DNA from 4 places in the Streptomyces sp. NPDC002754 genome. Region 2 is predicted to be linked to each of the others. Evidence: riboswitches for the same ligand, from Rfam matches in the RefSeq annotation. Region 2 holds a riboswitch; each other region holds the start of a gene.
The links. Region 2 has a riboswitch for cyclic di-AMP ahead of ACWD2L_RS15295 (C40 family peptidase). Riboswitches for the same ligand answer to the same signal wherever they lie in the genome.
Positions count from the first base shown of each region.

Region 1: it holds a riboswitch for cyclic di-AMP, as region 2 does, so the genes downstream of both, ACWD2L_RS32820 (M23 family metallopeptidase) here and ACWD2L_RS15295 (C40 family peptidase) in region 2, are expected to answer to the same signal.
Region 3: it holds a riboswitch for cyclic di-AMP, as region 2 does, so the genes downstream of both, ACWD2L_RS35805 (transglycosylase family protein) here and ACWD2L_RS15295 (C40 family peptidase) in region 2, are expected to answer to the same signal.
Region 4: it holds a riboswitch for cyclic di-AMP, as region 2 does, so the genes downstream of both, ACWD2L_RS18935 (M23 family metallopeptidase) here and ACWD2L_RS15295 (C40 family peptidase) in region 2, are expected to answer to the same signal.

Region 1 is NZ_JBSFVM010000026.1:70,789-78,597, reverse strand. Features, by position in the region: gene ACWD2L_RS32830 (PrsW family intramembrane metalloprotease) at 1-1,085, shown strand, start outside; gene ACWD2L_RS32825 (aldo/keto reductase) at 1,079-2,032, opposite strand; gene ACWD2L_RS32820 (M23 family metallopeptidase) at 2,167-3,219, opposite strand; cyclic di-AMP (ydaO/yuaA leader) riboswitch at 3,231-3,375, opposite strand; gene ACWD2L_RS32815 (PP2C family protein-serine/threonine phosphatase) at 3,655-4,776, opposite strand; tRNA gene ACWD2L_RS32810 (tRNA-Met) at 4,976-5,049, opposite strand; gene ACWD2L_RS32805 (alginate lyase family protein) at 5,112-6,335, opposite strand; gene ACWD2L_RS32800 (hypothetical protein) at 6,449-6,997, opposite strand; gene ACWD2L_RS32795 (hypothetical protein) at 7,035-7,181, opposite strand; gene ACWD2L_RS32790 (DUF5994 family protein) at 7,187-7,747, opposite strand.
Region 2 is NZ_JBSFVM010000005.1:276,341-284,149, forward strand. Features, by position in the region: gene ACWD2L_RS15285 (M23 family metallopeptidase) at 1-1,098, shown strand, start outside; gene pcrA (DNA helicase PcrA) at 1,112-3,637, opposite strand; cyclic di-AMP (ydaO/yuaA leader) riboswitch at 3,881-4,019, shown strand; gene ACWD2L_RS15295 (C40 family peptidase) at 4,027-5,223, shown strand; gene ACWD2L_RS15300 (hypothetical protein) at 5,259-5,612, opposite strand; gene ACWD2L_RS15305 (NlpC/P60 family protein) at 5,907-6,947, shown strand; gene ACWD2L_RS15310 (alpha/beta fold hydrolase) at 6,960-7,787, opposite strand.
Region 3 is NZ_JBSFVM010000033.1:70,940-78,748, forward strand. Features, by position in the region: gene ACWD2L_RS35785 (Ppx/GppA phosphatase family protein) at 53-1,000, opposite strand; gene ACWD2L_RS35790 (DUF501 domain-containing protein) at 1,232-1,750, opposite strand; gene ACWD2L_RS35795 (FtsB family cell division protein) at 1,797-2,288, opposite strand; gene eno (phosphopyruvate hydratase) at 2,390-3,670, opposite strand; gene ACWD2L_RS35805 (transglycosylase family protein) at 3,979-4,704, opposite strand; cyclic di-AMP (ydaO/yuaA leader) riboswitch at 4,709-4,867, opposite strand; gene ACWD2L_RS35810 (transglycosylase family protein) at 5,048-6,076, opposite strand; gene ACWD2L_RS35815 (cytochrome P450 family protein) at 6,220-7,503, opposite strand; gene ACWD2L_RS35820 (nucleoside triphosphate pyrophosphohydrolase) at 7,523-7,809, opposite strand, start outside.
Region 4 is NZ_JBSFVM010000008.1:49,886-57,694, forward strand. Features, by position in the region: gene ACWD2L_RS18925 (TetR/AcrR family transcriptional regulator) at 1-427, shown strand, start outside; gene ACWD2L_RS18930 (SGNH/GDSL hydrolase family protein) at 519-1,346, opposite strand; gene ACWD2L_RS18935 (M23 family metallopeptidase) at 1,532-2,314, opposite strand; cyclic di-AMP (ydaO/yuaA leader) riboswitch at 2,318-2,485, opposite strand; gene ACWD2L_RS18940 (tyrosine-protein phosphatase) at 2,873-3,670, shown strand; gene ACWD2L_RS18945 (FtsX-like permease family protein) at 3,915-6,443, opposite strand; gene ACWD2L_RS18950 (ABC transporter ATP-binding protein) at 6,440-7,270, opposite strand; gene ACWD2L_RS18955 (DUF6126 family protein) at 7,446-7,649, opposite strand; gene ACWD2L_RS18960 (helix-turn-helix domain-containing protein) at 7,642-7,809, opposite strand, start outside.

The DNA.
Region 1 (7,809 bases), on a different contig from region 2:
GGCTGGACCGCGTACAGCCGGGACCCTGGCGGAACCTGATCTTCTCCTTCGCCTGGGGCGCCTGCGCGGCGGCGCTGATAGCGATCGTCGCCAACAGCTTCGCGACCCGCTGGATCGAGACCGCGACCGCCGACCCGTCGAGCGCCGACACCCTCGGTGCCACCGTCATCGCCCCGGTCGTCGAGGAGTCCGCGAAGGCGGCGGCCGTGCTGCTCGTCTTCCTGTTCCGCAGACGGGACTTCACCGGAATCGTCGACGGCGTCGTCATCGCCGGGGTCACCGCCACCGGCTTCGCGTTCACCGAGAACATCCTCTATCTCGGCAACGCCTTCGGCACCGACCAGCTCGCCGGCACAGGTCCTGGCCTGACCTCGGTCACCGCCGCCACCTTTTTCGTGCGCGTCGTGATGTCCCCGTTCGCGCACCCGCTGTTCACGGTCCTCACCGGCATCGGCTTCGGCATCGCCGCCGCCATGGCGCCGGGCCGCGGCCGACTGCGCCGGATGCTGCTCCCGCTCGCGGGACTGCTCGCCGCGATGGGCATGCACGCGTTCTGGAACGGCTCGTCCTCGTTCGGCGAGTACGGCTTCTTCGCGGTGTACGCCGCGTTCATGGTGCCGGTGTTCGGCGTGCTCACCTGGCTCGCGGTGTACGTACGCCAGCGTGAGCTGCGCACCATCCGCCAGGAGTTGCCCGCCTACGTCGCCGCGGGTTGGCTCGCCCCGCCGGACCCGCTCGCGCTCGGCTCGCTCAAGGCGCGGCGCCTGGCCCGCGAGTTCGCCACGCACTACGGCGGCCGGCCGGCCGCGACGGCCGTCGCCGAGTACGAGGACCTCGCGACATCCCTCGCGCTGCTTCGCCACCGCGGCCGCAGAGGCAGGGCCGGCGCGGACTACGTCGTACGGGAACGGGAGCTGTTGGAGGCACTGTGGGCGCGGCGCCACTCCGCGCGCCCGGCGCTCGCGTACGGCTCCCAGATCGCGACGCCGATGTGGCTGCCCCCGGCGTACGCGGGCCCCCCGGCGCAGCACCCCGCCTACACCACATATACCGCGTACACCTACGACAACCCGTACCGCTACTGAGACGCCGCCGTGAGCCGGTCGAGCTCCGCCTGTGTCAGCTCCACGTCCGCCACCGCGAGCAGCCCCGGAAGCTGCTCGACCTTCCGCGCGGACGCGATCGGCGCCGTCACCGTGGGCTGCGCGGCGAGCCAGGCGAGGGCGACCGTGGCGATCTCGGCGTCGTGCGCCTGCGCGACCTCGTCGAGGGCGGCGAGCACCTTCTGCCCGCGCTCGGTCTCCAGGTGCTTGCCCGCACCGGCGGCCCGCGCGCTGTCGACCTTGACGCCCGCCCGGTACTTGCCGGTCAGGAAGCCGGCCGCGAGTGCGTAGTACGGCACGGCCCCGAGGCCCGCGCGCGCGGCGACGTCCTGCAGCTCACCCTCGTACGTGTCGCGCGAGACTAGGTTGTAGTGCGGCTGGAGCGCGACGTAACGGGCGAGGCCCTCGCGGTCGGAGAGGTCGAGGGAGTCCTGGAGGCGCTGCGCGGAGATGTTCGACGCGGCGATGTGGCGTACCTTGCCCGCCTTCACCAGTTCGTCAAGGGCGCCGATGATCTCCTCGACCGGCACCTCGGGGTCGTCGTAGTGCGTGTAGTACAGGTCGATGTGGTCGGTGCCGAGGCGCTTCAGGGAGGCGTCGGCCGCGGCCTTGATGTTGGCCGCGGACAGGCCCTGGAACTCCGGGTGGTGGCCGCCCTTGGTGGCGATGACGACGTCGTCGCGGCGGCCGCGCGAGGCCAGCCACTTGCCGATGACGGTCTCCGACTCACCGCCCCGGTTGCCGTCCACCCACGCCGAGTACACATCGGCGGTGTCGATGAAGTTGCCGCCCGCGGCGACGTACGCGTCGAGCACCTCGAAGGACGTGGCCTCGTCGGCGGTCCAGCCGAACACGTTGCCACCCAGGGACAGCGGGAAGACCTCGAGGTCGGAGGTGCCGAGCTTGCGCAGAGAAGGAGAGGAAGTCATGCCCCGACTCAACACCCGTACGGAATACGGTATTCCGCGACCGCGCCGAAAATCGCCTCAAGAGACCCAGGAATGGGCAAACCGGCAGCCCTGACGTCGGGGGGTGAGCGCCAGGACCGCCGGAGTTCACGTGTTCAGGGCGTGAGGCCCTTTTCGCGCAGCCACGACGCCGGGTCGACGCCGGTGGACTGCCCGCCGGGGTGGACCTCCAGGTGGAGGTGCGGCCCGGTGACATTGCCCGTGGCGCCCACGCGGCCGATGACATCGCCGGTGCTGACCTTCTGGCCCGCGCTGACATTGAGCGAGGACTGGTGGCAGAACCACAGCTCGGTGCCGTCGTCGAGGGTGAGCACCGTGCGGTATCCGTACGCGCCCGCCCAGCCGGCCTCCGTGACCGTGCCGGAGTGGATGGCGCGGATCGGCGTACCGGTGGAGGCGGCGAAGTCGAGGCCCGTGTGGTACCCGGAGGACCACATGGAGCCGGGCTGGCCGAAGGTGCCGGAGAGCGTGTACGAGGCGACCGGGAGCTTGAAGCTCTTGGCCAGCTTGGCGAGGCGCTCGGCCTCGGCCTTGCGGCGGGCCTCCGCCTCGGCCTTCTTCTTCTCGGCGAGCTCCTTGGCCTTGGCCGCGTCCTGCTTGGCCGCGGCCTCGACGGCCGCCTGCTTCGCGGCGGCCTCCTCCGCGGCCTGCTTCGCGGTGGCGTCGGCCGCGTCCTGCTGCGTCTCGGCCTGCTGCATGATGCGGGCCCGCAGCGCCTCGCCCGCGCCGGTCTGCCCGTCGGCGGCCTCGGCCTGGGTGATACCGGCGCCGCTCAGCGGGGAGGCCGTGGCGCCGGAGTCGGAATCGGAGTCCGAGCCGTCGGACATCAACGAGCCCACGCCCGGCAGCGACTTGGCCGCGGGCAGCGAGTCCTTGACCGCCGACAGGTCGGGCATGGATATGTGGACCGCGGGCTTGCCGCCCTGTGCGGTGGCGATGCCGCCCGCACCGACGGCGGCGACCACGCCGACGCCGAGAACAGTGGAGCTACGAGCGAATCCACCACGGCGGCGGGCTGTGCGATGCCTGCCGCGGACGGGGGAGACGGACTCCTCGGTGGGATTCCACTCCTCCCAGGTCTCCTGCTCGACGCCGAAGTCGTCTTCGGGTCCGTAGAAGAAGTCTGGGGCAGGCCGGTTCGACGCCACGGGGGCGCTCTCCTTTCCTTCCTTCTCGCCTACCGGGTTAGCTGACGGGTTCGGAGCAGGAAGGTCTCCTACCGACATCGCGAGCTTCAACGATGTCCGATTCACCCCAAGTTGATGGTTCCCCGGTTCCCTTGCGGGATTAAGCGTGTGCGCACGGAGCTGTCTCTTGTGACGGCTGGGACGACCGCGCTGCGTTATCGAACGTTAATAGACAGCAGACAATAATTCCAAGCGCTTCCCACTGATCGTTCACGACTCTGGCCAGGACTTATCGGGACACGAGCGGGCGGATCGGGGCGAGTTGGCAGAGCCTCGCAAACGTCCGCGCAAGTGATGGTGCGTCAATTGTTATGCGGAGCGGCGCCGTTCGACTACGGTCGGCTACCACAGGTAACAACGATCAAGAAACTCGGGCCCGCCCAACAGCCCCGCCCCTCAGCCCCGCCGCACGGCGAGCAGCGCCATGTCGTCCTTCGTCCCGCCGCCGGTATGCGCGCGCACCTCCACGGCGAGGGCCGCGAGGAGTTCATCGGGTCCGGGGAAGACGCGTCCGGAGAGCCGGGCCGCCGGATCGTAGAAGCGGCCGCTCGGGTCGCGCGCCTCGGAGAGCCCGTCGGTGTAGAGCAACAGCGTGGCCGCGGACGGGAACGCCGCCTCGACGGCCCGGTCGGGCCAGCTGCCGAGTTCGCTCATGCCGAGCGGCAGCGCCGCCTGGCACGGGTCGAGTGCGCGTACGGTGCCGTCGCCGAGCAGCAGCAGCGGGCTGGGGTGACCGCGGTTGAGGACGCGGACGAGTTCGACGCCGTGCGGGATCTCGACGAGCACGGCCGTGGTGAAGCCCTCGAAGTCGTCGATGCCGCTGCGCCGGGTGCCCTCGCGGGCCAGCGCCCGCTCCAGGCGCTGGGCGACGGCCTCCAGGGAGCCCTCCTGCTCGGCGGCCTCCCGGAACGCGCCGATGACGACGGCGACCGCGGCGACCGCGCCCATGCCCTTGCCGCGTACGTCGCCGACGATGATCCGGATGCCGTGCGGAGTGTCCTGGACCGCGTACAGGTCACCGCCGATGAACGCGCCGGCCTGCGCCGCCTCGTAGCGCGCCGCGATCACGAAGCCGCCGAGCCGCTGGGGCGGCCGGGGCAGCACCGCGAGCTGCGCGGCCTGGGCGATCTCGCGGGCGGAGGCCAGCTGCTCGTAACCGCGGTACACGATCCGGTTGATCACACAGGCCAGGACGCAGACGGTGGCCACGGTCACGACCTCGGTGACGAACACGGAGTCGAGGTTCTCCGTGAAGCGCAGGTGCACGGCGGTGATCGCAACGATCGACACGACGCCCGTCAGGATCGTCGCGCCGAGCGAGAAGAACGGGGCGGCGACCAGTGGCGCCGCGCTGAACAAAGGGGCGCCGGGAAAGCCCTTGGGGGTGACGTACTCGTAGATCGCACCGCCGATGATGAGCAGCAGGGGCAGCAGCCGCAGGAAGAGGCGGGTGCTCACGGTGTCGGAGCCGTGCCGCCTCCGTCTCCCGCTGGTGCCTCCTGTTCGCTGCCCCACCACTCGTCTCCTGCCGTTCCCTGCCAGCTTCCGGCGTCTCACCAAGAGTTCCCGCACGGGGGCGTGCGGGCGAGCAGGGGTGGGCCGTACGGGTGGGGAACGTGACGTGCGCAACACGGGTGACCGCGCGGGCGGGGGCGGAAACGGAACACAAATGACCAGAGGCCGGAATCTCAGTGAGATTCCGGCCTCTGGTCTTCAGTAGCGGGGACAGGATTTGAACCTGCGACCTCTGGGTTATGAGCCCAGCGAGCTACCGAGCTGCTCCACCCCGCGCCGTTGTGTTCACAACTCTACGCCATCAGGGGGAGTGAACGCGAATCGCTTCCCGTGACCGTTCACGCGGCGGCGTGCGTGAGGGTCTCCCACGCCACGAACAGGTCGTCCGTACCCTCCGGCCGCTGCTTGTGGGTGAGCTTCTCGGTCTGCGGGAGGTCCATCTTCAGCCGCCCCTGAAGGTGCTGGAGGCCCACCTCCGTGTCGGGCCCCATGTCCCGCTGCACCTTGCCGCCGCACAGCCAGGACGGGGCCTTGGTGCCCAGCTGGTACTTGGAGTGCAGTTCGAGCGCGGCGGCGAGCCGTTCCTTCACCTCTCCGTACAGGTCGACGCCCTGGTGCCAGGCGGTCTCCGCCATGTGGGAGGTGGCGGCGAGGGAGTAGCTGGCGTGCTTGAAGTTGCGGCAGGTCTCCTGGGCGAGCCCGTCCTTGAAGGTCTTCTGCCCGAACCAGTACGTCCGCAGTTCCTTCGGGGTGTCGATGTCGCTGCCCTTCGGCTTCACCGGCAGCGGCCCGTCGCTGGAGAGATAGAAGTACGCGGGGACGCGGGCGCGGAAGTGCCCGACGGCCTGGTCGAAGGCCGACTGGTCGTTCAGGTAGACGGCCATGCTCATCGTCGCGTCGGCCATCACCAGGTCCCAGTTGCCGTTGAAGTCGGCGGATCCGCCCCGCACTTCGGGCAGATAGGCCTCGCGCAGCATCCGCTGGAACTTCAGCTCCTGCCCGTCCGGCCAGTCCTTGTACGTGTACTGCATCAGCTCGGCGGCCTTCGCCCAGGACGTGCCGGCCCAGGCGGCCTGCAACCCCGCGTTGTCCGCGGTGTGCCCGGTGACCTTGTCCGACCAGGCGTCCATGATCTCGACGGCCTTGGCGGCGTGCGCCTTGTCGCGGGTGACGTTCCACAGCAGCGCCTGCGTGTACGCCGCGATGGCATCCTCCCGCTCCTCGACGCAGCCCTGCCCGGTCTCGGCGTCGAAGGGGCACTCCACGGTCGCGTACGGCTTGGCCTTGTAGTCGAGGTCGGCGTACTTGCTGTCGCTCATCTCCTTGTACGCGGAGATCCACGGCTCCTGCTTCCGGGCCACGTGGTCACGGACGGCGGCCAGTTGTCCCTTGCCGACCAGGACGCCCGGGTGCGCGAACGGCCCGCCGGAGGGCCGGTGTTCGGGGTGCGCACCCACGTCGGAGTCGGTCCGCGTGGCCCCGCCGCACGCCGTCGCGGCCACCACCAGCAGGGGGACGAGGCCCCCCAGAAGAACGCGTCGCACCCGTGCGCCCGCTGCCATGCAACACCTCCGGTCGGATCAATGGCAGCCTGACGTGTCCTCAGCGGTGGCGCAGTTTCTGTTGCGCCGGTCAGGGGGCGGGCTGGTCGCGGCCGCTCGCGCAGCGTGGCCGCTCACCGCAGGGGCCCGCGCGCCCACACCTCCCGGCCCGACTCCCCGGCGCCCGGCCCCGAGGCGGGCAGTTCCTTCCAGCCCCATGCCCGGAGCAGCTGCCCGACGCCGGCCGCGCGCCTGTTCCCGCCCACACCGGCCACCACAAGGTCCTGGGTGTGGCGGGAGAGCAGCAGGTCGCCGAGGCGGGTCGCTACACCGTGGCGGCGGTGCCCGGACAACACCATCAGCTCGGCCAGCGCGAACACCCGTCCGGACGCGGCGAGTTCCTCCGTCTGCCGTGTCACCTCGACGGGGAGGTCCGCCCACCATGCCCCGTCGCGCTCCAGGCGGTACCCGTAGGCGCAGCCGACGAGTCCGGGCGCGTCGGCGACCGTCATGTCGAACCCGTCGTGCCGAACATGCTGCTCGAAGCGGCCCAGGAAGCTCGCCCGGTCCCGGTACTCGGCCCCGGCCGCACCGCGGTACGCCGTGACGTACACATCGGCGATCCCCTCCCGCTGCTGTTCGGCCTGCCATCGGGTGAGCCTGCGCAGATACACCTCGTCCATCCGGACTCCCCTCGCGGTCCCTCCGCCCCGGCCCGACTCAGTGGGCCGGCTTGTGCGTGGTGCGGTCGCGGTGGCGGCGCGCCCGGGTGGTCGTTCCCCCCTGCTGCGCGTTGAGCCGGTGGATCAGGTAGGCACCGATGGTGATCAGCAGCAGGAGTGCGGCTGCGATGAGTGCGGCGTCCATGGTCCTCACCGCCCCGCGGCCGTGGGGAGGGCGTGGGTGGATGTCGCACCGCCCTCGTACTCCCACGACTCCTGCGCGCTCTGCGGCCGGTCGAGTACGGCGGCGTCACGGAGGTGCGCGATTTCGGCGGCCATGAGATCGGTGGCGGTGAGCGGGGGGCCGTCCGTGGCGCAGGCGGCGCGCATGAGCCGGGCGGCGCTCGCGGCATCCGTCTCGGGCGGGATCACCAGAACGTCGAAGCGTCCGGCCCCGTTGGAGAGCAACAGCAGCTTGTGCGGGTCGAGTTCGGGCGTGAACCAACCGATCCTCATGACGCGGTTGTGGACGGTCACCTTGCGCGGGACGACGGGCCAGAGCATCGGGTTGACGGCGACGCGTGTGATCCGGCCCCACAGCGGATCGAGTGCATCCGCCAGGCCGGGCAGTTCGGCGGCCAGGTCGCGTGAACGAGGCCACCACGCGCCGTCGAGCAGGCCTCGGCCTGTCGGGGACTTGAGCGCCACACGCGCGGCGGAACTCGGAGGCGGAAGGGCGGTGTGAATGGACGTGGTGGTCGCGGTCATCATGCGAACCCGTCTTCGGAGCGACGCGGCAAGCGTCCCCGAGGTCACTGCTCACCGAGGACGAG
Region 2 (7,809 bases):
TTCGAGGCGCAGCACTTCGAAGCGCAGGGCTTCGAGACCCAGAGCTTCGAGACGCCGAGCTTCAACACGCACGACATGCTCGGCGCGCCCGATCCGCACGACACTCAGGGTTCCACCCACACCTTCCAGGCGCCGGTCTTCGGTACGACCGCCTACGACACGGGCGCGTACGACGCCACGCAGTGGAACGCGGCCGACGCCGTCGCCCCCGCGGAGCCCGAGGCCGAGGACGAGCCCGTCATGGACCCGGCCCCCGAAGCGGAACACCCGCACGGACCCGCCCTCGACGCCGACCCCGCGCCCCCGCAGCCCACATCACGCAGGGCCGGGAAGAACGCGAAGAACGTCTCCCGTGGTCGCGCCGGTCGCCGACGTCCGCCGGCCAAGCGGTCCGCGCTGGTCACCATCGTCGTGCCCTCGGTCTGCGTGGTCGGCGTCGCCGGGATCGCCGCGGCGAGCGTCGGCGGGAGCAGCGGGGACGACGGCAAGGAGGCGCAGGCCGAGGCGGCCCCGGACGCGCAGGCCGTGAAGCCGGCCGTCGCCAACAACAAGCTGGACTCGCAGTTGAAGGACCTGTCCGCCGACGCGGGCGACTTTGCCGACCGGGCGAGCCGCACGCAGGAGCGGATCGACCTCAAGGCGAAGCAGGAGGCGGCGCGCAAGCATGCCGCCGAGGAGGCCGCGCGCAAGGAAGCGGCGCGGCCCAAGTTCGTACTGCCGGTGAAGCAGCACGGGCTGAGCGCCTTCTTCGGGCAGGCCGGCGTCAACTGGATGTCCCAGCACTCCGGCATCGACTTCCCCGTCTCGTACGGGACTCCGGTGATGGCCGCGACGGACGGCACCGTGAAGACGCAGTGGAACAGCGCGTACGGGAACATGGCCATCGTCACCGCCAAGGACGGCACGGAGACCTGGTACTGCCACCTGTCCTCGCACACCGTGATGAGCGGTCCGGTGAAGGCCGGTGACGTGATCGCGCGGTCCGGGAACTCCGGCAACTCCACAGGACCGCACCTGCACTTCGAGGTACGGCCCGGCGGCAGCGCGGCGATCGACCCGCTGCCGTGGCTGCGCAGCCACGGCCTCAACCCGAACTGAGCCGCTCCCCCCGCTACAGCTTCTCGACCGGCGCGTACCGCAGCAGCAGCCGCTTCGGCTTGGGGTCGCCGAAGTCGATCGACGCCTCCGACTTGTCGCCGGTGCCCGACACGCCCACCACCGTGCCCAGCCCGAACTGGTCGTGCGTGACGCGGTCGCCGATGGCGAGGGCGACCACCGGCTTGGAGTTCGCCCGGCTCGTGGCGAAGGCCGGCGTCGTACCCGTGCGGGAGCGCGAGGACGACAGCGTGGCCGCGATGCCGCCGCCGATGCTCTTGGTCGAGGCCGCGGGCGTGGACGGGCCGGTGCGCTTCCAGTCGAGGTGGCCGACGGGGATCTCCTCCAGGAACCGGGAGGGCGGGTTGTACGAGGGCTGACCCCAGGCGCTGCGCATGGAGGCGCGCGTCAGGTAGAGGCGCTGTCGCGCGCGCGTGATGCCCACGTACGCGAGGCGGCGCTCCTCCTCCAGCTCCTTGGCCTGGCCGAGGGAGCGCATGTGCGGGAAGACGCCGTCCTCCAGGCCGGTCAGGAAGACGACCGGGAACTCCAGGCCCTTGGCGGTGTGCAGCGTCATCAGCGTGATGACGCCGCTCCCGTCGTCGTCCTCGTCGGGGATCTGGTCGGAGTCGGCGACGAGCGCGACGCGCTCCAGGAAGGCGGAGAGCCCCCCGCCCATCGTCGTGGCCTCGCCCTCGGTCGTGCCGCCGTCCGCCTCGGCCCCGCCCTCTGCCGTGTCCTCCGTCGCGTCCTCGCCTGCGGCGGACTCCTGCTCGAACTCCAGGGCCACGGCCGCGAGTTCCTGGAGGTTCTCGATCCGGGTCTCGTCCTGCGGGTCGGTGGAGGCCTGGAGTTCGGCGAGGTAGCCGGTGCGCTCGAGGATGGCCTCGAGGACCGTGGCCGGGCCCGCGCCCGACTCCACGATCGTGCGGAGGTCCTCCATCAGCGTGTTGAACCGCTTCACGGCGTTCGCCGAGCGGGCCGCCATCCCGTACGCCTCGTCGACGCGGCGCAGCGCCTGCGGGAAGGAGATCTTCTCGCGCTGGGAGAGCGCGTCGATCATCGCTTCGGCGCGGTCGCCGATGCCGCGCTTGGGCACGTTGAGGATGCGGCGCAGCGGGACCGAGTCCTCGGGGTTGGAGAGCACGCGCAGGTAGGCCAGGACGTCCCTGACCTCCTTGCGCTCGTAGAAGCGGACGCCGCCGACGACCTTGTAGGGCAGGCCGGTGCGGATGAAGATCTCTTCGAAGACACGGGACTGCGCGTTCGTCCGGTAGAAGACCGCGACGTCGCCCGCCAGCGCGTCGCCCGCGTCCGTGAGCCGGTCGATCTCGTCGGCGATGAACTGCGCCTCGTCGTGCTCGGTGTCCGCGACGTAGCCGGTGATCTGGGCGCCGGGCCCCTCGTTCGTCCAGAGGTTCTTGGGGCGGCGCGACTCGTTGCGCTCGATCACCGCGTTCGCCGCGCTGAGGATCGTCTGCGTGGAGCGGTAGTTCTGCTCCAGCATGATCGTCGTCGCGTTCGTGTAGTCCTCTTCGAACTGCAGGATGTTACGGATCGTGGCGCCACGGAACGCGTAGATCGACTGGTCCGCGTCACCCACGACGCACAGCTCCGCCGGGTCCGCCTCCTCCCCCTCGGTGGGGCCGACCAGCTCGCGGACCAGCGCGTACTGCGCGTGGTTCGTGTCCTGGTACTCGTCGACGAGGACGTGGCGGAAGCGGCGGTGGTAGTGCTCCGCGACGTCGGGGAACGCGCGCAGCAGGTTCACCGTCGTCATGATCAGGTCGTCGAAGTCCAGGGCGTTGGCCTCGCGGAGCCGTCCCTGGTACATCCGGTAGGCCTGGGCGAGGGTCTTCTCGAAGCCGTCGGCCGCCGTGCCCGCGAAGTCCTCCTCGTCGATCAGCTCGTTCTTGAGATTGCTGATCTTGGCGCTGAAGGACTTCGGCGGGAACTTCTTCGGGTCCAGGTCCAGGTCGCGGCAGACGAGCGCCATGAGCCGCTTGCTGTCGGCGGCGTCGTAGATCGAGAAGGAGGACGTGAAGCCCAGCTTCTTGCTCTCGCGGCGCAGGATGCGGACGCAGGCGCTGTGGAACGTGGAGACCCACATGGCGTTCGCGCGCGGGCCCACCAGGGCCTCGACGCGCTCCTTCATCTCGCCCGCGGCCTTGTTCGTGAACGTGATCGCGAGGATCTGGCCGGGGTGTGCTCCGCGCTCGGCGAGCAGGTACGCGATGCGGTGCGTGAGGACGCGGGTCTTGCCGGAACCGGCGCCCGCGACGATGAGCAGCGGGGAGCCGCCGTGCACGACGGCCGCCTGCTGGTTCTCGTTCAGCCCCTCGAGGAGGGAGGCCGAGTCGAGGACCGGGCGGGGGGCGCCGTCCCGGTAGTGCGCGTCCCGCTCCGGGGGCACGCCGAACAGCCCCTCCGGCATCGGCTCCGGGGCCCCGTCGTCGTACTCGGGGTCCGGGGGCGGGGGCGGGGGCTCCGCCGCACTGTTCTGGAGGCCGGTCAGGAAGCTGTCGTCAAAGAGGCTGCTCATCGCTCCACGAGTCTAGGCGGCCCCACTGACAACCCGCGGCCCCCTTCAAAATCCGAGGGAGCCCGGAGGGAAATCCGAGCGGGCCCGGAGGGAAATCCGAGGGGGCCCGGAGCAAGAGATCACGAAAATGTATCGGGCATATCGAACATCAACCTTCACAGCAGCCACACGAGTTGGCTACGGTTCAGCCGGGCAGCCCGTCCCCCCGCCCGCGGATGTCGCGGCGAACGGGCAGCCCCCGCTGAGTTCCGTACGCCGCAAGGCAGGGAACCGGGGACCCAACCGACCTTGGGGTGAATCGGTCAGCCGACCGTAGGGCAGCCTTCCACGTACGACGCCCGAACCCGACAGCTAACCCGGTAGGCGGACGACGGAAGGAGTCGCCTGCCTTGGCGTCGCACCGTAAGCCCCGCAGCCGTTCCCGGATCACCGGCGGCCTTCGCACGACCCCGGCCGTCGGCATCACGACCGCCGCCCTCACCTCCGTGGCCCTGCTCTCGCAGACGGCACAGGCCGCGCCCGCGCAGCCGTCGTCGAAGCCGCGCCTCGAAGAGGTCCAGCAGAAGGTCGACACCCTGTACCGGCAGGCCGAGGTCGCCACCCAGAAGTACAACGGCGCGAAGGAGCGGACCGACTCCAAGAAGACCCAGGTCGACAAGCTCCTCGACGATGTCGCGCAGCGCACCGATGACATGAACACGGCCCGCCAGAAGCTCGGCAGATACGCCGCCGAGCAGTACCGCTCGGGCAGTGTCAGCGACACCGCGACCATGTTCCTCGCGGACGACCCGGAGGACTACTTCTCGCAGCGCCAGCTGATGAACCGGCTCACCAGTGAGCAGAAGAAGTCGATCGACGACTATCAGGGGCAGGCGCGCGAGATCGCCGAGAAGCGCGACGAGGCGCAGTCGAGCCTCCAGGACCTCACCGACTCGCAGGCCGAGCTGAGGTCGACGAAGGAGACCGTCCAGACGAAGCTCTCCGACGCGCGCAAGCTGCTGGCCGAGCTGACCGCCGAGGAGAAGGCGCGGCTCGCCGCGATCGAGAAGGCCAAGGAGGCGGCGGCCCGCAAGAAGGCCGCCGAGTTGGCCGCCAAGCAGAAGGCCGCGGAGGCGGCGAAGCGGAAGGCGGCCGAGGAGGCGAAGGAGCAGGAGCAGTCTTCCGGCTCGTCCTCCGGCTCCTCGGGGTCCTCTTCCGGTTCGTCGGGCTCATCGGACGCCTCCTACGCCACGAAGGCCGCGCAGGCGCTGGCGTTCGCCAAGTCACAGGAGGGCAAGCCGTACGTGTGGGGCGCCACGGGCCCGGACTCGTACGACTGCTCGGGCCTTACGCAGGCGGCGTGGAAGTCCGCGGGGATCTCGCTGCCGCGGACGACCTGGGACCAGGTCGAGATCGGCAAGACGGTGCCGCTCTCCGACATCCAACCCGGTGACCTGGTGTTCTTCTACGACGACATCAGCCACGTGGGCCTCTACATGGGCGACGGCATGATGGTGCACGCGCCGAAGCCGGGTGCGGTCGTGCGCGAGGAGTCGATCTACTACGACGGCACGTCGTCGATCCACAGCGTGGTGCGCCCGGCCTGAGCCCACCACGCCTGTGACTCTGACGATGCCGGTGATCAGGTCCAGAGCACCGCGATGAAGATGTTCGCGACGGTGAGCGCGCCGACCGTCGCGAACAGACCCTTCTCGGCCTTCTCCTCGTCCCGCTTCACGTAGACGATGCCGAGGATCACGATCAGGACCGCGAGCTTCACGCCGATCTTGATGTTGTTGACGGTGGAGCCGTCGGCCTGGTTGAGGCCGACCAGGGCGACGCCGGTCACCAGCATGGTCAGCGCGCCGTGCAGCATCGCCTTGTTGAAGCGGGCCGCGCCCTCCTTCATCGCCGACATCTGCGTGAGGAAGCCGCCGAGCAGCGAGGCGATGCCGATGATGTGCAGACCGACGAAGATGTTGATGAGTACGTCCATGGGGCCGGAGCCTACTTGGGCCCGTTTCGGGCCACTTCGGAGCCCCGACGGTCACCCTCTGTCACCGCCCGTAACAAATGGGCCAGTTGCGAACAATCGGCCACCAACCCGTTACGCCGAGGTTTAGCGTCCTTGCTCAGGTGACCGGCTCCCCACCGCCGCCCGGGCCAGGGGCGGCAGTCGGACACCACCGCCGAGAAAGGTCCGGCGGCGACCCGCTCCCCCTGTGCGGGCCGCCGCCGGACGCGCGACCGGGGGCCGTGCGTTTCGGACGGCCGCCCAGAGGAGGACTTTGTGCCGGCAGCGCACCGCAAGCCCCGACCGCGTTCGCTCAGCGTTGGTAGGGCCCGCACCGCGGCCACCCTCGCCCTGGCATCCGCGGCCACCGTCACCGCCCTCGACGGCGGGGCGGCGCACGCGGAGCCCGAGCTCGGCGCCGCCCAGGTGCGGGCCAAGGTCGACAAGCTGTACCAGGAGGCGGAGGTCGCCACCCAGAAGTACAACGGCGCGAAGGAGAAGGCGGACGGGGCGCGGAAGAAGGTGGACGAGCTCCAGGACGAGGCGTCCCGGCGCACCGAATCGCTCAACTCCCAGCGCGAGAAGATGGGTTCGGTGGCGGCATCCCAGTACCGCACCGGAGGCGTGGACCCTTCGGTCCAGTTGCTCCTCTCCTCCACCCCCGACGCGTACCTCGACAAGGCGTCCCTCACGGAGCGCGTCGGCGCCCGGCAGGCCGCCGCGGTCACCCGCGTGCAGGACGAACTCCGCGAGATCGACCAGCTGCGCGGCGACGCCGACGGCACGCTCTCCGAAATCCGCGCCAAAAAGGCCGAGTTGGAGGACAACAAGAAGAAGGTGAAGCGAAAACTCGCGGAGGCCCGCCGCCTCCTCGACCGCATCACCCCCGAAGAGCGCACCCCCACCGCCACACAGAGCGGGCGCACCTCACGCTCGACGGAACGCGCCGACCTCTCCCAGGCCCCCAACTCCCGCGCCAAGGCCGCGATCTCCTTCGCGTACGGCGCCCTGGGCAGCCCCTACGTATGGGGCGCCACCGGCCCCTCCGCCTTCGACTGCTCGGGCCTCACCCAGGCCGCGTACAAGGCGGCAGGCGTCTCACTCCCCCGCACGACGTACGCCCAGATCGACGCGGGCCCGCGCATCCCGAAGTCCCAGCTCCAACCCGGCGACCTGGTCTTCTTCTACTCCTCGATCAGCCACGTGGGCCTCTACATCGGCGGCGGCAAGATGATCCACGCCCCGAACCCGAGCGCACCGGTACGGGTGGCCCCGATCGACGAGATGCCGTTCGCGGGGGCGACGCGGGTGGCGTGAGCGGTCGGCTCGTCACGCCGACGTGGCGGGGAGCGACGCGAGGAACCGGCGTACGTGGCGGAGCCAGGTCGCCCGGTCTGCCGGGTTCAGGACGTGGGCGGCTCCAGGCAGTTCGATCAGCTGGGCACCCGGGATACCGGCCGCCAGCCGGTACGAGCTCTCGGGCAGCACCAGGCGGTCGCCGGTCGGCACCACCACCAGGGTGGGGGCGGACACCTTCGCCAGATCGGCCCGCACGTCCACCCGGGACACCAGGTCGAAGTGGTCCAGCATGCCCGGCGGCATCGCGGTCAGGGTCTGGGCGACCGGTTCGTCGAGGGCTGCCGGTTCACGGTCCGCCAGGTCCGCCAGGTCCGCCAGGTCCGCCGGGGACATGCAGGACAGGAGGGCGAGCCTTGCCACGTCCTCCCACTGACCCGCGGCCGCAAGGGACTTGATCAGCTGGGCGGCGAGCGCCAGGACCGGATCGGCGGCAGCGAAGCCGGCGGTCAGGACGAGGGCCCGGACACGGCCGGGGTGCCGTGTGGCGATCCGGACGGCGACGACGCTGCCGAGGGATTCTCCGAGGACGGCGAACGAGTCCTGGCCGGCCTCGACGGCGGCCGCGACCAGGCGGTCGGCGAGGTCGTCCAGGTCCAGGGGGCCGGTGGCCACGGCAGAGCCGCCGGCCCCGGGGTAGTGCGGGCCGACGAGGGTGTGGTCCTGGGCGAGGTCGTCGAGGACGAGACCGAAGTTCCCCTCGATGCCACCGCCCGCACCGTGCGCGAGCAGAAGTGCAGGGCCGCTCCCCTGCACGAGAACGTCGAGGCAAGAGGCGGGAAACGCGTGATCGGCAGTCATGGCGCCGACGTTAAACTCCGAC
Region 3 (7,809 bases), on a different contig from region 2:
GCTGTGCGGGGCGCTCAGGAGAGAGGTTTTCGGGGCCTTTTCCGGGCCTGTTTCAGGCGATGGACCAGGCGATCCCGTCGAGGATGTCGTGCTCGCTCACGACCACCTCGCGCGCACCGGTCCACTCCATGATCAGACGCAGTACGAGCGCGCCGGAGGCGATGACGTCGACCCGGCCGGGGTGGATGACCGGCTTCAGCGCGCGCTGGTCGTGCGTGGACGCCAGCAGCCAGTCGGTGAGCTCGGCGACCTTGTCGAAGGAGATCCGGGAGTGGTGGATCGCCGCCGAGTCGTACTCGCTCAGCCCGAGGGCGAGCGCGGCCACCGTGGTGACCGAACCCGCGAGGCCCACCAGCGTGCGGGCGGCGGTCAGCGGCACCGTCTGGTTCACCAGGTCGAGGGCCGCGCCGATGTCCTGGCGGATCGCCTCGATCTGCGCCGGGGTGGGCGGGTCGGTGGCCTGGCCGGTGGACTCGTCGACGAGGTGGCGCTCCGTCATCCGTACGCAGCCGATGTCCACGGAACGGGCGGCGCCCACGGTGTCGTCGCCGACGACGAACTCGGTGGAGCCGCCGCCGATGTCGACGACCAGGTACGGCTTGTCCAGGTCGGCCCTGCCGGTGAGTTCCTTCGTCGCGCCCGTGAAGGAGAACGTCGCCTCCTGGTCACCGGTGATGACCTCGGGCTCGACGCCCAGGATGTCGAGGACACCGCTCACGAAGTCCTCGCGGTTCTCCGCGTCGCGGGAGGCGGAGGTCGCCACGAAGCGGAGCTTCTCCGCGCCGTGCTCCTTGATGACCTCGGCGTACTCGCGGCACGCCGCGAACGTCCGCTCCAGGGCCTCCGGCGCGAGCCGGCCCGTCTTGTCGACGCCCTGGCCGAGCCGGACGATCGTCATCCGACGGTCGAGGTCGACGAGTTCACCGGTTTCCGGATTCGCGTCCGCGACGAGCAGCCGGATGCTGTTGGTACCGCAGTCGATGGCGGCAACCCTGGTCATGGCGGTGGTCTCCTGAGGTCGTCGTGATGGTGATGCGGTGAAATCGCCCCCGCCGCCCCTTCCCGTCCCGTCCCGTCCCCGGGGCTCCGCCCCGGACCCCGCGCCTCAATCGCCGGCGGGGCTTGATTGGCAAGCCCCGCCGGCGATTGAGGCGGCCCGTCCGGCAGGACTTGATACTCGAGCCCGTCCGGCGGTTGAGGACCTTCGGGAAGGGGCGGGGTGGGGAATTGATCAGTCGGCAGGGGTGACGCAGGGGCCCTTCTTCCACCACTCCGGGAGCATGGCGATGGCCTCGTCGCCCAGCGGATTCACACCCGGCCCCGCAGCCAGCGAGTGCCCCACCAGGACATGCAGGCACTTCACCCGGTCCGGCATGCCACCGGCGCTCGGAAAGCCCTCCAGGACCTCGATGGCGTCCCGGCGGGCGATGTAGTCCTCGTGGGCCGCACGGTACTGACGCGCCAGCTCCGGGTCCGTCCCCAGGCGCTCCGTCATCTCCTTCATCACGCCATTGGCCTCGAGCGTGCCGATCGCCGACGCCGCACGCGGACACGTGAGGTAGTACGTCGTCGGGAACGGAGTGCCGTCCTCCAGACGCGGCGCCGTCTCAACCACGTCCGGGTTGCCGCAGGGGCAACGGTGCGCGATGGCGCGCAGGCCGCGCGGCGGGCGCCCCAGCTGCTCCTTGAACGCCTGGATGTCGGCGTCCGTGGGCGCGGTGGGCTCGGTCTGCGGCGGGGGCGTTTCCATCGCTCGGGTGTTTCCTTCAGTGATCGTCAGTTGTCGACAGAGATGGTCAATTGTCCGCCTGGTCGGCCTTGTCGACGCCGTCCCAGACGTTTGAGTACCAGGGGCGGTCCTCCGCGCCCTGCTCGGCGCGCTCGGCGGCAGCGGTGCGCTCGCTCGGCACCACGTAGCCGGTCTCGCCCGGCATCACCATGTGCAGGCGCTCCCGGATGCGCTGCTCGGCGAACGCGTCGTCCTGCCAGCGGGCCTTCTGGTCGCGCAGCTTGTCGACCCGCTGCTTGGCCTCCTGCTGCTGGCGCTGCAGGTCCTCGATCTCGCCGCGCTGCGATACGTACTGCCTTATCGGGTACGCCAGCGCGACCACGAGGGTGCACAGGACGAGGGCCAGCAGGGCCGCGCGGCCCGTGAGCCGGGAGCGGCGGGCCTGCCGCTTGCTCTGCGAGCGGTAGACGCGCTCGGCGGTCTGCTCGCCCAGAACGCGCAGGCGGGTGGCCGTCGAGAAGCGATCTCGGGAGTCCCTGTCCCGCACCTTTCCGGGCATCGCCTGCTCCCGCCTCCCCGCTCACGTACGTACGTCCCCGCACACGGTACGGGACCGAGTGCGGGGACGTACGGAACTACCGGCTCACGCGGGGGCCGGGTTCAGCCCTTGAAGCGCGGGAAGGCCGAGCGACCGGCGTAGACCGCCGCGTCGTCCAGGATCTCCTCGATGCGCAGCAGCTGGTTGTACTTGGCGACACGCTCGGAGCGGGCCGGGGCGCCGGTCTTGATCTGGCCGCAGTTGGTGGCGACGGCCAGGTCGGCGATGGTGACGTCCTCGGTCTCGCCGGAGCGGTGGGACATCATGCACTTGAACCCGTTGCGCTGGGCGAGCTCGACGGCGTCCAGGGTCTCGGTCAGCGAACCGATCTGGTTCACCTTCACGAGCAGAGCGTTCGCCGAGTTCTCCTCGATGCCGCGGGCCAGGCGCTCCGGGTTGGTGACGAAGAGGTCGTCGCCGACGATCTGGACCTTGTCACCCAGCTTCTCGGTGAGAACGTTCCAGCCGGCCCAGTCGTCCTCGAACAGCGGGTCCTCGACGGAGACGAGCGGGTACGCGGAGACGAGCTCCTCGTAGTACTCCGTCATCTCGGCGGCGGAGCGCTCCTTGCCCTCGAACTGGTACTTGCCGTCCTTGTAGAACTCGGAGGCGGCGACGTCGAGCGCGAGGGCGATCTGCTGGCCGGGAACGTAGCCGGCCTCCTTGATGGCCTCGAGGATCAGGTCGAGGGCCTCACGGTTCGAGCCCAGGTTCGGGGCGAAGCCGCCCTCGTCGCCCAGGCCCGTGGCCAGGCCCTTGCTCTTCAGGACCTTCTTCAGCGTGTGGTAGACCTCGGCGCCCCAGCGCAGGGCCTCGGAGAAGGACTCCGCGCCGATCGGGGCGATCATGAACTCCTGGATGTCGACGTTGGAGTCCGCGTGGGATCCACCGTTCAGGATGTTCATCATCGGCACCGGGAGAAGGTGCGCGTTCGGGCCGCCCAGGTAGCGGAAGAGCGGCAGGTCCGACGCCTCGGACGCGGCGTGCGCGACGGCGAGGGAGACGCCGAGGATGGCGTTGGCGCCGAGCGAGCCCTTGTTGTCGGTGGCGTCCAGGTCGAACATCGCCTGGTCGATCAGGCGCTGCTCGGTGGCGTCGTAGCCGACGAGCTCCGGGCCGATCTGCTCGATGACGGCGAGGACGGCCTTCTCGACGCCCTTGCCCTGGTAACGGTTGGGGTCACCGTCGCGGAGTTCGATGGCCTCGAAGGCACCGGTGGAGGCACCCGACGGGACGGCCGCACGGCCGGTGCTCCCGTCGTCGAGGCCGACCTCGACCTCGACCGTGGGATTGCCTCGGGAGTCCAGGATTTCCCGGGCTACGACGACGTCGATGGACGGCACGAGCATCTCCTTCTGGGATGTGACGAAGCTTTGCGGGCACCGTCGGACAACGGGTCCCGCATCCCCGAGCGTAACCGGCCCGAGGGCATCGGCCATCCGAACGCCCGTCTTGTGGACAACGCCGTTAGCGAAATGTTCCTTAACGGAACAAAAACAGCGACCTCCCTCCCGGCTGCGCCGGGAGGGAGGTCGCCGAAGTGAGCGGCCCGTGGGGACGGGGTGCGGCGGGGCTCGGCGTCCGCCGATGCCGAGCCCGTACCTGGTGGCCCTGTGCGGGCCTGGTGGCCCCTGCGCGGGGCCGGACGGTCTTAGCTGAGGTGCAGCTGCTGACCCGGGTAGATCAGGTCCGCGTCCTTGACGATGTCCTTGTTCTTCTCGAACAGCTTCTGCCAGTTCGAGTCGTGCGCCTCGGCGATCTTGCTGAGGGTGTCGCCGGTCTTCACCTTGTACTCGCCGTCACCCTTCTCGACCTTGTTACCGGTCGGGGTGGTGACGGTGTCCTGCTTCGGAGCCGCCTGCTTCGGGGCCTCCTGCTTGGGGGCCGCCTGCTTCGGGGCCTCCTGCTTCGGCTGCTCGCGCTGCTCGGAGCGGTCGGCACGCTGCTGCGTGCTCTGGGTGTCCTGCTGCTGCGAGGACGAGTCGTCCGCGCCACCCTCGTTCGGGGTGGAGGACAGGCCCGAGCCGCAGTTCGGCCAGGCACCGTTGCCCTGCGAGGCGAGAACCTTCTCGCCGACGGCTATCTGCTGCGCCTTGGAGGCCTGGTCGGCGGTGGAGGCGTACTGCGAGCCGCCGTAGGCGGACCAGGTGGAGGACGAGAACTGCAGGCCACCGTAGAAACCGTTGCCGGTGTTGGTGGACCAGTTGCCGCCGGACTCGCACTGCGCGACCTGGTCCCACTCGGACGTGGTCGCGGCGGAGGCCGAACCGGCACCCATCAGCGGCACGGCGACGGCGGCAGCGGCGACTCCGCCGAGCGTGGCGACGCGAACGGCCTTGGAGGGGCGGCGGTGCTTGTTGTTGCCGGAAAACAGCATGGAGATATCTCCTCACCGACGCCTGCGAGGTGAGCTGTCGGGTTCGGACCAGTGAGTGTCCGGCAGACGCATCCTTGTGCGCTGCTTAACCCCAAGCCCGTCCGGTCTCCCGGAAGGGCGGCTTACCTGGGTCCCCCGCTCCTGCCTACGGCGCTTACGCGTCGACTGTTCCCGTACGGACGTTGGCAGGATTCGGCGTGACGTCCATCGGGGCCCGCTGAAGCGAGCGGTCACGAACGTAAGCGGTCGATCCGTCCGATTTCAAAGTCGATCAGGGGCTTTGAGACCCATGTCTCACTCGATCGACATCGGACAAAGCCCCCTCAAACGGCCCGAACTCCCGCTACCTTTTGCCCGATCCGTCCCCAAGATCCAGGCTCTGACCAGGAAGGATGAGGTCTGGGTCGGTACCTACCGTCTCCTTGTTCCGCTCGTAGAGCGCGTCCCATCCGCCGTGCACGTCCTGAGCCTTCGCGATGTCCCAGAGGTTGTCGCCGGCGTGCACCTCGTACGTGTCGTCGCCGCGCTTCTCGTCACGCGAGGCGTGACGCCCCTCTCCCGTACGGGAGTCGGAACCGTCGTCACCGGCACGGTCTCCGCGGTGGCGGCCCGCCGTGGCGTCGTCCGACGCGGCACCGTCACCGTCACCGGAGGGGGAGGCGGACGGCGAGGCCGTTTCGGAGGAGGAGGAGGCCGTGTCGTCGCCGTCAGAAGGTGCGTGGGACTTGTCACTTGAGGGGGACGGGGAGCCCTCGGCGCTGCTACCGGAGGTATCGCGCGAGGGGTCGGCCGACGGCTCGTCCGACGCGTCGGAACCCTCACCGCCGTCGTGACCCTTGTCTCCCGAATCGGCTGAATCGGTGGAGCCCGCCTTGTCGGCGTCGTCGTCCGACTTGTTGTCGGCATCGGTGTCCGACGGCTCGGACGCGGAATCGGATGCCGACTCGGACGGCTGCGGCGACGCGGAGACGCCCGGATCGACCTCCGCCGAGTCGTCGCCCTTGGTGAGGTCCGCGGTGAGCGAGCACATCGGCCAGGCACTCACACCCTTGGCGTCAAGAACCTTCTCGGCGACGGCTATCTGCTGCGAGCGGCTGGCCTGGTCGGCACGCGGGGCGTAGTCGAGCCCCCCGTACTGCTCCCATCTCTCCTGCGTGAACTGGAGGCCGCCGTAGTAGCCGTTACCGGCATCCAGGCTCCACTGCCCACCGCTCTCGCACTCGGCGAGCTTGTCCCACGCCTGCGTGGTCGCGGCGCTCGCGCCGCTCGCGGCGAACAGCGGGATCGCGATGGCGCTGCCGGCGACTCCGGCGGCGACGACGAGAGCAGGGGCCTGGCGGGGGCGACGGTGTCGACCGTTCCCGGAGAGCATGCGGTTGCCTTTCGCGAGACTGATGCTGCTACGCGCGACGGGTGGTGCAAGTGGTGCGGGTTGTGCATGTGTCGCGATGATCCGTGAACGTAGCTGCACTCGAACGCCTGTCACAAGTCGATGCAGCGAAGATCACGTGAATGTCACATTGCTGACGGCCCGTCAGTTCCGGCGGGGTTCTGACGCGTCGTGAACTCCACCGGGAGCGTGCGCAGTCCACGCATGATGAGCCCGCCACGCCACCGCAAATCGTCAGGTTCCACCGCAAGTCGCAGGTCCGGGAGGCGCGTCAGGAGCGTGCCGAGGGCGGCCTGTCCCTCCAGGCGCGCGAGCGGGGCGCCGAGGCAGTAGTGGATGCCGTGTCCGTACCCGAGGTGCTGGTTGTCGCGGCGGGAGAGGTCGAGGGTGTCGGGCTCGGTGAAGCGCGCCGGGTCGCGGTCGGCGGCGGCGAGCACGACGAGAACCGGGTCGCCCGCACCGATCTCCACGCCGCCGATGGTCAGCGACGCCCTGGCGAACCGCCACGTGGCCATCTCCACCGGCCCGTCGAAGCGCAGGAGTTCCTCGATCCCCGTCTCCAGCAGGCCCGTCTCCCCTGCCGCGATCGACCTCTGCAGAAGCCCCCTCTGCTCGGGATGCGTGAGCAGGGCGTACGTGCCGTTGCCGATCAGGTTGACGGTCGTCTCGAACCCGGCGAAGAGCAGCACGAAACACATGGCCGCCACCTCGTTCTCCGTGAGGTGTTCGCCGTGGTCGGAGGCGCGGATCAGGTCGGAGATCAGGTCGTCCGTCAGGTCGCCGCGTTTGCGGTGGATCAGGTCGACCAGGTACGCGCGGATCCGCTTCACCGCGCGGCCCACTCCGCCGCGGGGGCCGCCGCCGTGGCGGATCATCATGCCCGCCCATTCGCGGAAGTCGTCCTGGTCCTCGCGGGGGACGCCGAGGAGGTCGCAGATGGCGTAGATGGGGAGGGGGAAGGCGAAGTCGTGGATGAGGTCGGCTTCGCCGTTCGCCGCGAAGGCGTCGATGAGGTCGTCCGTCAACTGCTGGACGCGTGGCGCGAATTCGGCGACGCGGCGTGGGGTGAACGCCTTCGAGACGAGGCGGCGCAGGCGGGTGTGGTCCGGCGGGTCGATGTTGAGGAGGTGGGTGGTCAGCTCGGCCTTGCGTTCACCGGGGATACCCGTCTTGCCCTTGGCGTGGCTCGGCTCGTCGTGGTGGTCCGCGTTCTTGCTGAGCCGTGGGTCGGCGAGCGCCTGGCGGGCGTCCGCGTACCGGGTGACCAGCCAGGCCTCGACGCCGCTCGGCAGCGTGGTGCGGTGCACGGGGGCGTGCTCGCGCAGCCAGGCGTAGGCGGGGTACGGGTTGCCGGCGAACTCCCAGCTGAAGAGTTCGGGGGCGCTGGAGGGAGTGGGGCTCTCGGTCACCACCTGACCGTAACCGGCCCTATGAGGTGGTGAGCCCCTCGGTCGTGCGTACCGCGTCCCGGTAGGCACGGGCGGCGGCTCTGAGTGCTGCCTCCGGGTCGACGCCTTCGGCCTCGGCGCGCAGGGCGAGGGTGAGGAGTTCGTAGCCGATGTCGTCTCCCGTGGGCACCGGGACGTCCAGGTTCGCCGTGCGTACCCGGGAGGCGAGTTTGGCGGCGAGGGCGAGGGACGGCTGGCCGAGGGGGACGCCGTCCGTGACGGAGGCGCGGCGCTTGGACTCGCCCTTCTTGCGGAGCCAGATCTCCC
Region 4 (7,809 bases), on a different contig from region 2:
CCACCTGCGCAAGCTGCTCGGCCGCCGCACGACGGCCCTGAAGCGGCTGCGCGCCGCGGTGCGCTGGTACGCGCCGACGGGTCAGGCCAAGGGGTGGCGGCTGTGGATCGAGGGCTGGGCCGCGGCGCTGCGCGAGCCCGCGCTGCGGGAGGTCACACGGGACCTCGACCGGCAGTGGAAGGCGGCGCTCGCGGAGGTGATCGCCGAGGGCGTGGCGGCGGGCGAGTTCGGCTGCCCCGACCCGATGGCGGCGGCGCTGCGGCTCACGGCGCTGCTCGACGGGCTCGCCGTGCAGCTGACGGCGTACGAGGACAAGCGGGCCAGGCCGGCCACGGTGTCGCGGGCCCGCATGCAGGAGTGGGTGGATGAGGCGCTCGCCCGCGAACTGGGGCTCGAGCGCGCGGAGTTGACCGGGGCGGGACGCTGACGGGAAGCCGTCAGCGCCGCCGAACCGCCGAGGGGCGCCGCGTCAGAACGCCGCCTCCCGATGAGTCCTACCCCGTACTGCGGTGAATGCGTCAGGAAGCCCGCTCCAGGTGCGCCTTCACGGCGTGCGGGTCCACGAAGCCCTTGGCCTGCACCCGGTCGCCGGAGGACTCGCCGCGCAGCCTGCGCCCGATCCACGGCACCAGGAACTCCCGCGCCCAGTGGATGTCGTCGCGCCGCACCTCGAACGTGCCGCGCGGGGGCAGCAGCGGCCACGCCTGCTCGGGGTTGGCCGGCACCTCGACGCCGAGCGCCTGGGCGGCACGCAGCGCCACGCGCGTGTGCCCGTCGGGCGACAGGTGGAGGCGGTCGCCGTCCCAGGCCCGGCGGTCCTGGATGGACTTCAGGGACCACAGGTCGAGCATCACGCAGCCGTGGCGGTCGGCTATCGCCCGCAGATGCATGTTGTACGTGGCGATCTTGCCGCGCAGATGCTTGAGCACGGCCACGTCACGGGTGTCGAACCCGGTGGCCACCATGACGGTGCCTGCCGCGTCGGCGAGCCGGACGACAGCCTTCTCGAAGCGTTCGGCCACGTCGTCCGGGTCGGTGCCGGGGCGGATGATGTCGTTGCCGCCGGCGACCAGGCTCACCAGGTCGGGGGCGAGCTCGACCGCCTTCGGGACCTGGTCCGCGACGACCTGGTCGAGGAGCTTGCCGCGCACGGCCAGGTTCGCGTACCGGAAGGTGTCCTCGGGGACACGGTCGTCCAGGAGGACGGCGAGCCGGTCCGCCCAGCCCGCGAACTTACCGTCGGGGCCGGGGTCGCCGACCCCCTCGGTGAAGCTGTCGCCCACGGCCGCGTAGGAGCGGATCGTGCCGTTGAGTGAGTCCGTGAGTGCTCTCGATTCGTTTGCCACGACCACACATCTTTCACCCTCGGGTGTGACCTACGCGACCGTAGCCAGGGGTTGACGCGTGGTGAGATACCCCACCCGCCACATGGGGAATAAGCGTGGAATAAGCGCGCGAACGCGATTCGGCGCCCGGGGAACACCCCGGGCGCCGAAGGGAGCGGGCCGACGGGCGGCCGCTACGTCACGTCTCAGGCGTTCACACCGTGCTCGCTCAGGTACGCGATCGGGTCGATGTCCGAGCCGTAGTCCGCACCCGTGCGGATCTCGAAGTGCAGGTGCGGTCCGGTGACGTTGCCGGTCGCGCCGGACTTGGCGATCTCCTGGCCGGCCGTCACGGTGGCGCCCTGGGCGACACCGATCGACGACAGGTGGCCGTACTGGGAGTAGTGGCCGTCGGCGTGCTGGATGACGACCTCGTTGCCGTACGCGCCGCCCGAGCCGGTCGAGACGACGGTGCCGTCGGCGATCGACTTCACGGAGGTGCCGGTCGGCACCGAGTAGTCGGCGCCGGTGTGGCTGCCGCTGGACCACATGGAGCCGGAGTTGCCGTAGCCCGTGCCCTTGGCGCCGTCGACCGGCGCCGTGTAGTCGCCGGAGGCGGTGGTCTTGGCGCTCGTCTGCGTGGCGGCGGCCCCGCTCTCGGAGCCGGAGTCGTCCGCGGCCGCGCCGCCGAGGTCGAGCTTGACGCCGATCTTGAGGTGGTCCGCGTTGGAGCCGACGGCGTCCTTGTTGTTCTCGTACAGCTTCTTCCAGCCGCCGTCGACGTCCTGCGCCTTGGCGATCTTCGAAAGCGTGTCACCGGCCTTGACGGTGTACGTCGTGGTGTCGGCGGTGCCGCCGGACGTCGCGGCCTGTGCGCCGGTGGCGCCCATCAGCGGGAGCGCCACGGCGACTCCACCGGCGGAGGCGACGGCGGCGACACGGGCGATGCGCTGGGAGGTCGAAAGGCGGTGCTTTCCCTTTGCGGGCATGCTGATTTTCCTCTCCGTCGCCTACGAGGTGAGCTGTCGGGTTCGGGCTGGAGATGCCCGGCCACGCCCGGGGTGCGGGCGCGGCTTCACCCCTAGCCGCTTCGGGAAATCCCTACGCGGCGTACTGCGTGTGGGTCCCCCGCTCCTGCCGTGGACGGGTAGTCGAAAGGAATCCGGGCGGCGGCAGGACTAGGCGTTCCGACCGGATTGATTGGTGACCGTAGGCGAACCGCAATGGCTACGACAAACCCCGAATTCGCTTGCGGCGGCAATTCATTGGGTTTCCGGGGCCGTCCTGCGTAACCCTGCGTCGACATTCTCTGCTTTACCAACGCCATACCTTCGGGGATTACTGGGCAGGCAATCCTGGCCGCCCGGCACGCAGCGTCACGAACATGAAGCCGGTCACGCACACGCCCACAAGCCCCTCCGATCCATGCACAGTTGACACAGAACGGGGCGAATCGGACAGATGGTTGCCTGGGGAACCGATGTCGTATCGTCAGGAGCGCGCCCACCGGCGACCCAACGCCGGTGCACCGATTGGGAGGAGCCCCTGTGACGCAGCACGCACCGTCCACCGAGCCCGAGCTGACCGGAGTGCGCAACTTCCGAGACGTGGGCGGCCTTCCCACCGTGGACGGCCGGCGCGTGCGTCAGGGCGTTCTGTTCCGCAGCGGTCACCTCGCCCACGCCACGGCCGAGGACTCGAGCTTCCTCTCCTCCCTCGGCCTGCACACGGTCTTCGACTTCCGCAACGGCGCCGACCTGACGCTGGAAGGCGCGGACGTCGAGCTGCCCGGCGTGCGCAATCAGAACCTGCCGCTCAACGACCCGGCCGACGGCGCCGAATTCTGGACCATGGTCCGCGACGGCAACATCGATCAGCTGCGCCAGATCCTCTCCGAGGGCCGCGCGGCGAACCGGCTCGTCGAGTCCTACCGCACCATGATCAAGGAGCGCACCGCCGAGCACAGCCGCGTGCTGCACTCCCTCGCCGAGGACAGCCTCCCCGCGCTGATGCACTGCGCGGCGGGCAAGGACCGCGCGGGCCTGTCGATCGCGGTGACGCTGCTCGCGGTGGGCGTGGAGCGCGACGCCATCGAGGCGGACTACCTCAAGTCCAACGAGAAGCACCGCCGCTACAACGTGCGCCGCACCGCCACCGCGAAGGACGCCTACTCCCCCGAGATCATGGAGCTGCTCAGCCCGCTCTTCGACGCCCGCATCGAGTACCTCAACGCGGGCCTCGAGACCATCGACGAGCACTGGGGCGGCACGGACCGCTACCTCGAAGAGGGCCTGAAGCTCACTGCGGCGACGCGCGAGCGACTGCGCGAGCGCCTTCTCGCCTGACCGCCGAGCGCCGAGCGCCGAGCGCCGGAGGGTGTCTGGCCCGAGCGTCGCAAGTGCCTGGCACGAGCGCCGCAGGTGCCTGGCCCGTGCATCGCAAGTGCCTGGCACGAGCGCCGCACGGGCTGGGCCCAGGCGCCACACGGGCTGGGCCGGGGCGCCACACGGGCCGGGCGCGAGCGACGCATGGGCCGGCCCCGAGCGTCGCAGGACGCCCGGCGTCGCCCACCCCGTTCGAGGTCCGCCGTCACCCCTCCCTGTCGCGAAGTGCCGCGCGGGCGGGGAGGGTCACGGCGAGCAGGCCGAGGCACACCGCGCTTGCCGCGAACGTGCCGTACAGCAGCGGCGGTATGTACGGGGACTCACCCGTCATGCCGCGCATCATCGGGGTCAGCGTGATCATCGCGATGGCGGTGCCGAGCGCCACCCCCGCGGCCGATACCAGCAGGCTCTCCCAGCGGAGCATCCGCAGCACCTGGCGGCGCGTGGAGCCGACGAGGCGGAGCACCGTCAGTTCGCGACGGCGGTCCAGGACCGTCATCACCAGTGTGTTGACCGCCGCGACGGCGGCGAAGCCGCCCAGGACCGCGGCCATCATGTAGTTGGACCATGCGCCCATTTCGCTGTCCACGCTCTGCTCGACGGCGTAGCCCGAGGCGTCCGTGACCTTGCCGAGTGCGGTGAGCGGCGCGGCGTCGCCGCCGCGCACCAGCAGCGTGCTGTCGAAGGCCGATGTGACGTGTCCTGACAGGGAGGCACGGTCCATGGTCACCGCCGCCAGCCCGAGGCCCCGGCCGTACACCGCCGCGACGTGCGGGCGGGCCTTCGTGCCGTCGGGGAGACGGAGCGGCAGCCTGTCGCCCACCTTCACCTTCGCCGCCGTGGCGAGGGTCTTGTCGATGGCGATGCGGTCCGCGCCCACGCGATCCAGGCTTCCGGCGCGCACATCCAGATCCTGCACCTTGGCGAGCTCCGCGCCCGAGCCCGAGATTCCCTGGGCCGCGGTCGCCTGCAGCGACGTCTCCCCACCCGAGTCGACCGGTATGAGCACCTGCGTGTCCAGCAGGCTCACAGCCGCGTCGACACCGGGAGTGCGGGCTGCCCGGTCGGCGGCGCCCGCGGGCAGACCTGCGGGGTTGGTCACGACGTGGTCCGCCGTGATGCCGTCGCGCAGCTGGTCCGCGGACACCTTGCTCTCGCTTGTGTGCATGAAGACCAGCGTCGAGGCGAAGGCCATCGCCAGCACGATTGGCGTGATCGCGGAGGCCAACCGGCGGGAATTCGTCCGGGAGTTGGCGGCCGCCAGCGAGGCCGAGGCGCCACCGCCACGCAGCAGCAGGCCGAAGAGGGCCGCGCACAGCCGGGCCAGCAGCGGGCCGAGCAGGGCGACGGCGAGCATGAAGAGCATGACGACGCCGAGCGAGGCGTTCGCCGCGTCGGCGCCGGCGGTGGAGGCCGCGACGCCGGCGAGCACCGAGCCGCCGCCGAGGGCCGCGACGCCGAGCACGGTACGGATGACGCCCGGCCGCAGCCGCTCCACCGAGGCCTCGGCGAGCGCCTGCCCCGGCTTGATCTTCGCCGGCCTGCGCCCGGCGATCCAGCCCGCGCCGAGCGCCGTGAGCAGCCCGGTCCCGACGGCGGCGACCAGCGGGATCCACGAGACGTGCAGCTCGACCGCCTGCGGGACGGCCCCACGGTCCTTCAGCTGCCCGAACCACCAGTGCGCGAGTCCGATGCCGGGCAGGCACCCCAGCACCCCGGCAAGCGGCGCGACGAGCAGCGCCTCCGCCGCCACCGCCCGGCGGATCTGCCGCGGGGTGGCACCGACAGCCCGCAGCAGCGCGAACTCGCGGGTGCGCTGGCCGACGGAGAGGGCGACCGTGCCTGCCGCGGTGAACACGGCCACCACCGTGGCGATCCCGCCGAAGGAGCCGCCGAGGGCGGTGAGAGTCTCTTTGGCGTACGCCAGGCCGTGGTCCTCGACCTCGCCGCGGTCGTCGCCGGTGAGCACCTGCGCGCCGGAGCCGGCGAGCGCCTTCTCCACGGCACTGGCGAGGGCTCCGGTGTCGGCGCCGTCCTTGGCCAGGACCGCGATGGCATCGGCCTTGCCGGGGTGCCCGGACAGCGCGGGGGCCTCGGCGTCGGCGAACCAGGCGGTGGCCCCGCTTCCGGCCGCTGAGCCTGCCGCCGCACCTGCCGCCGCGGTGTCCCCGGCCCCGGCCTTGGCGATGCCGGACACCCGGAACTCCGCGCGTCCCGCCGCCGTTTCGAGCGCGACGGTGTCGCCGACGTCGGCCTTCGCCGTTCGGGCCGCCGCGGCGTCGAGCGCCACCTCTCCCCTGTGCGGCGCGGCGCCCACGGACAGCGCGGTGCCGGTGAAGGCGTGCGAGCCCCAGCCGTGGCCGGTGAGTGCGCCGGTTCCCTGCCGCACCGGGAAGGTGAAGTCCGCCACCGCGGCCTCGGCGCCCGGCGCGTGGGCCGCCTTCGCGGCGAGCCCGGCGTCCACGCGCGCGGTGTCCGGGAGCGGGTACGCGGATTCCTCGGGGCCGTCGATGGTGTCGGCGACAACCCGCGCGGACTGGTCGGCCGCCGCCACGACCGGCGCCTTCGCGTACCGCTCCGCCGGAACCGAGGCGCGCACGCCCGACTCCAGCAGGCTGCCGCAGGCCGCGACGATCAGCGCCGACATCAGCAGCGCGACAAAGGTGCCCGCGAACGAGGCGGGCTTGAAGCGCACGGCCGCTCGCGCGAGGCCGTTGGGCGCGAGGCTCCTCATGCCGCCGCCCCCGCCATCACGCCCACGCGGGAGGTACGGGCGGCGAGCGTCGCCATCCGCGCCGCGATCTGCTCCGCCGAACCGCGCTCCAGGCTGTCCGCGAACGCACCGTCGGCGAGGAACAGCACGCGGTCGGCCCAGGCTGCAGCGGCCGGGTCGTGGGTGACCATGACGACGGTGGCGCCGAGCATGTCCACCGCGTGCCGGAGCAGGCCGAGGACCTCCGCGGCGGTGCCGGTGTCGAGGGCGCCGGTCGGCTCGTCGGCGAACACCACGTCGGGGCTCGTGACCAGGGCCCGGGCGACGGCCACACGCTGCTGCTGACCACCGGAGAGCTCGCCCGGCCGGCGCCGCGCCTTGTCCGCGAGCCCGACCTGCGCGAGCATCGCGGCCGCCCGGCGGCGGTCCTGGCGGCGCCCGGCCAGCCGCATCGGCAACAGAACGTTCTGCTCAACGGTCAGCGACGGCAGCAGATTGAACGCCTGGAAGACGAAGCCGAGGCGGCTGCGGCGCAGCTCGGTGAGGCTGTTCTCGTTCATGCCGGTGATCTCCGTGCCACCGAGGCGCACGGATCCCGCAGACGGCCGGTCGAGCCCGGCGGCGCACTGCAGGAAAGTGGACTTGCCTGACCCGGACGGCCCCATCACGGCCGTGAACGTGCCGCGCGGCAGAGCGAGGTCGACGCCCGCGAGGGCGTGCACCGCGCCGGCCCCGCGCCCATACTGCCGCCGCACACCGCGCAGTTCCACAGCGAGACCCGGCGTACCGGCCGGCACCTCCGGCCGGTTGCCCTCCGTCGCCCGCCGCTTTCCCCTGCGTAGCCTCATGGCCCTGTCCCGCCCTCTCGTACTCATCCTCGTTCTGATCCGACGGGGAGGAGTGTGCGAGAACGAACGGGTGCCTGGCGTCATACCCGGGAGCCAAGATGGAGGTGCTACCGCAGTAGGGGGTCCGCCCCCACCGACTGCTCCCTCACTGACTGCTCCACCACTGACTGTTCCCTCACTGATTCCCGCCCAGCGTGAACAGCAAGTAGATGAACCCCGCCAGCGCATGCCCTGCGAAGACGTACACGAGGACCCGGATCAGGATGCCGCGCGGGAGCTTGTCCTCAATGACCACGCGGCGGGCCGGGGCCGGGGCCAGAGTCGCCTCGGTCGGGTCAGCCGCACCGGTCGTGTCAGCAGTATCGGCGGTGTCAGCCATGACGGGTCTCCTTCAGCAATCCCGCTGACGGCCCGAGGCACAGCGCGGCCGTCGGGCTCTGCAGCAGGGTGTGGACGAAGAGGAAGTCGACGCCGCCCCGGTCGACGGCGGCGATCCGGTGCGGGGTGAGCGAGTCGAAGTGGGAGCTGTCCCCCGGATC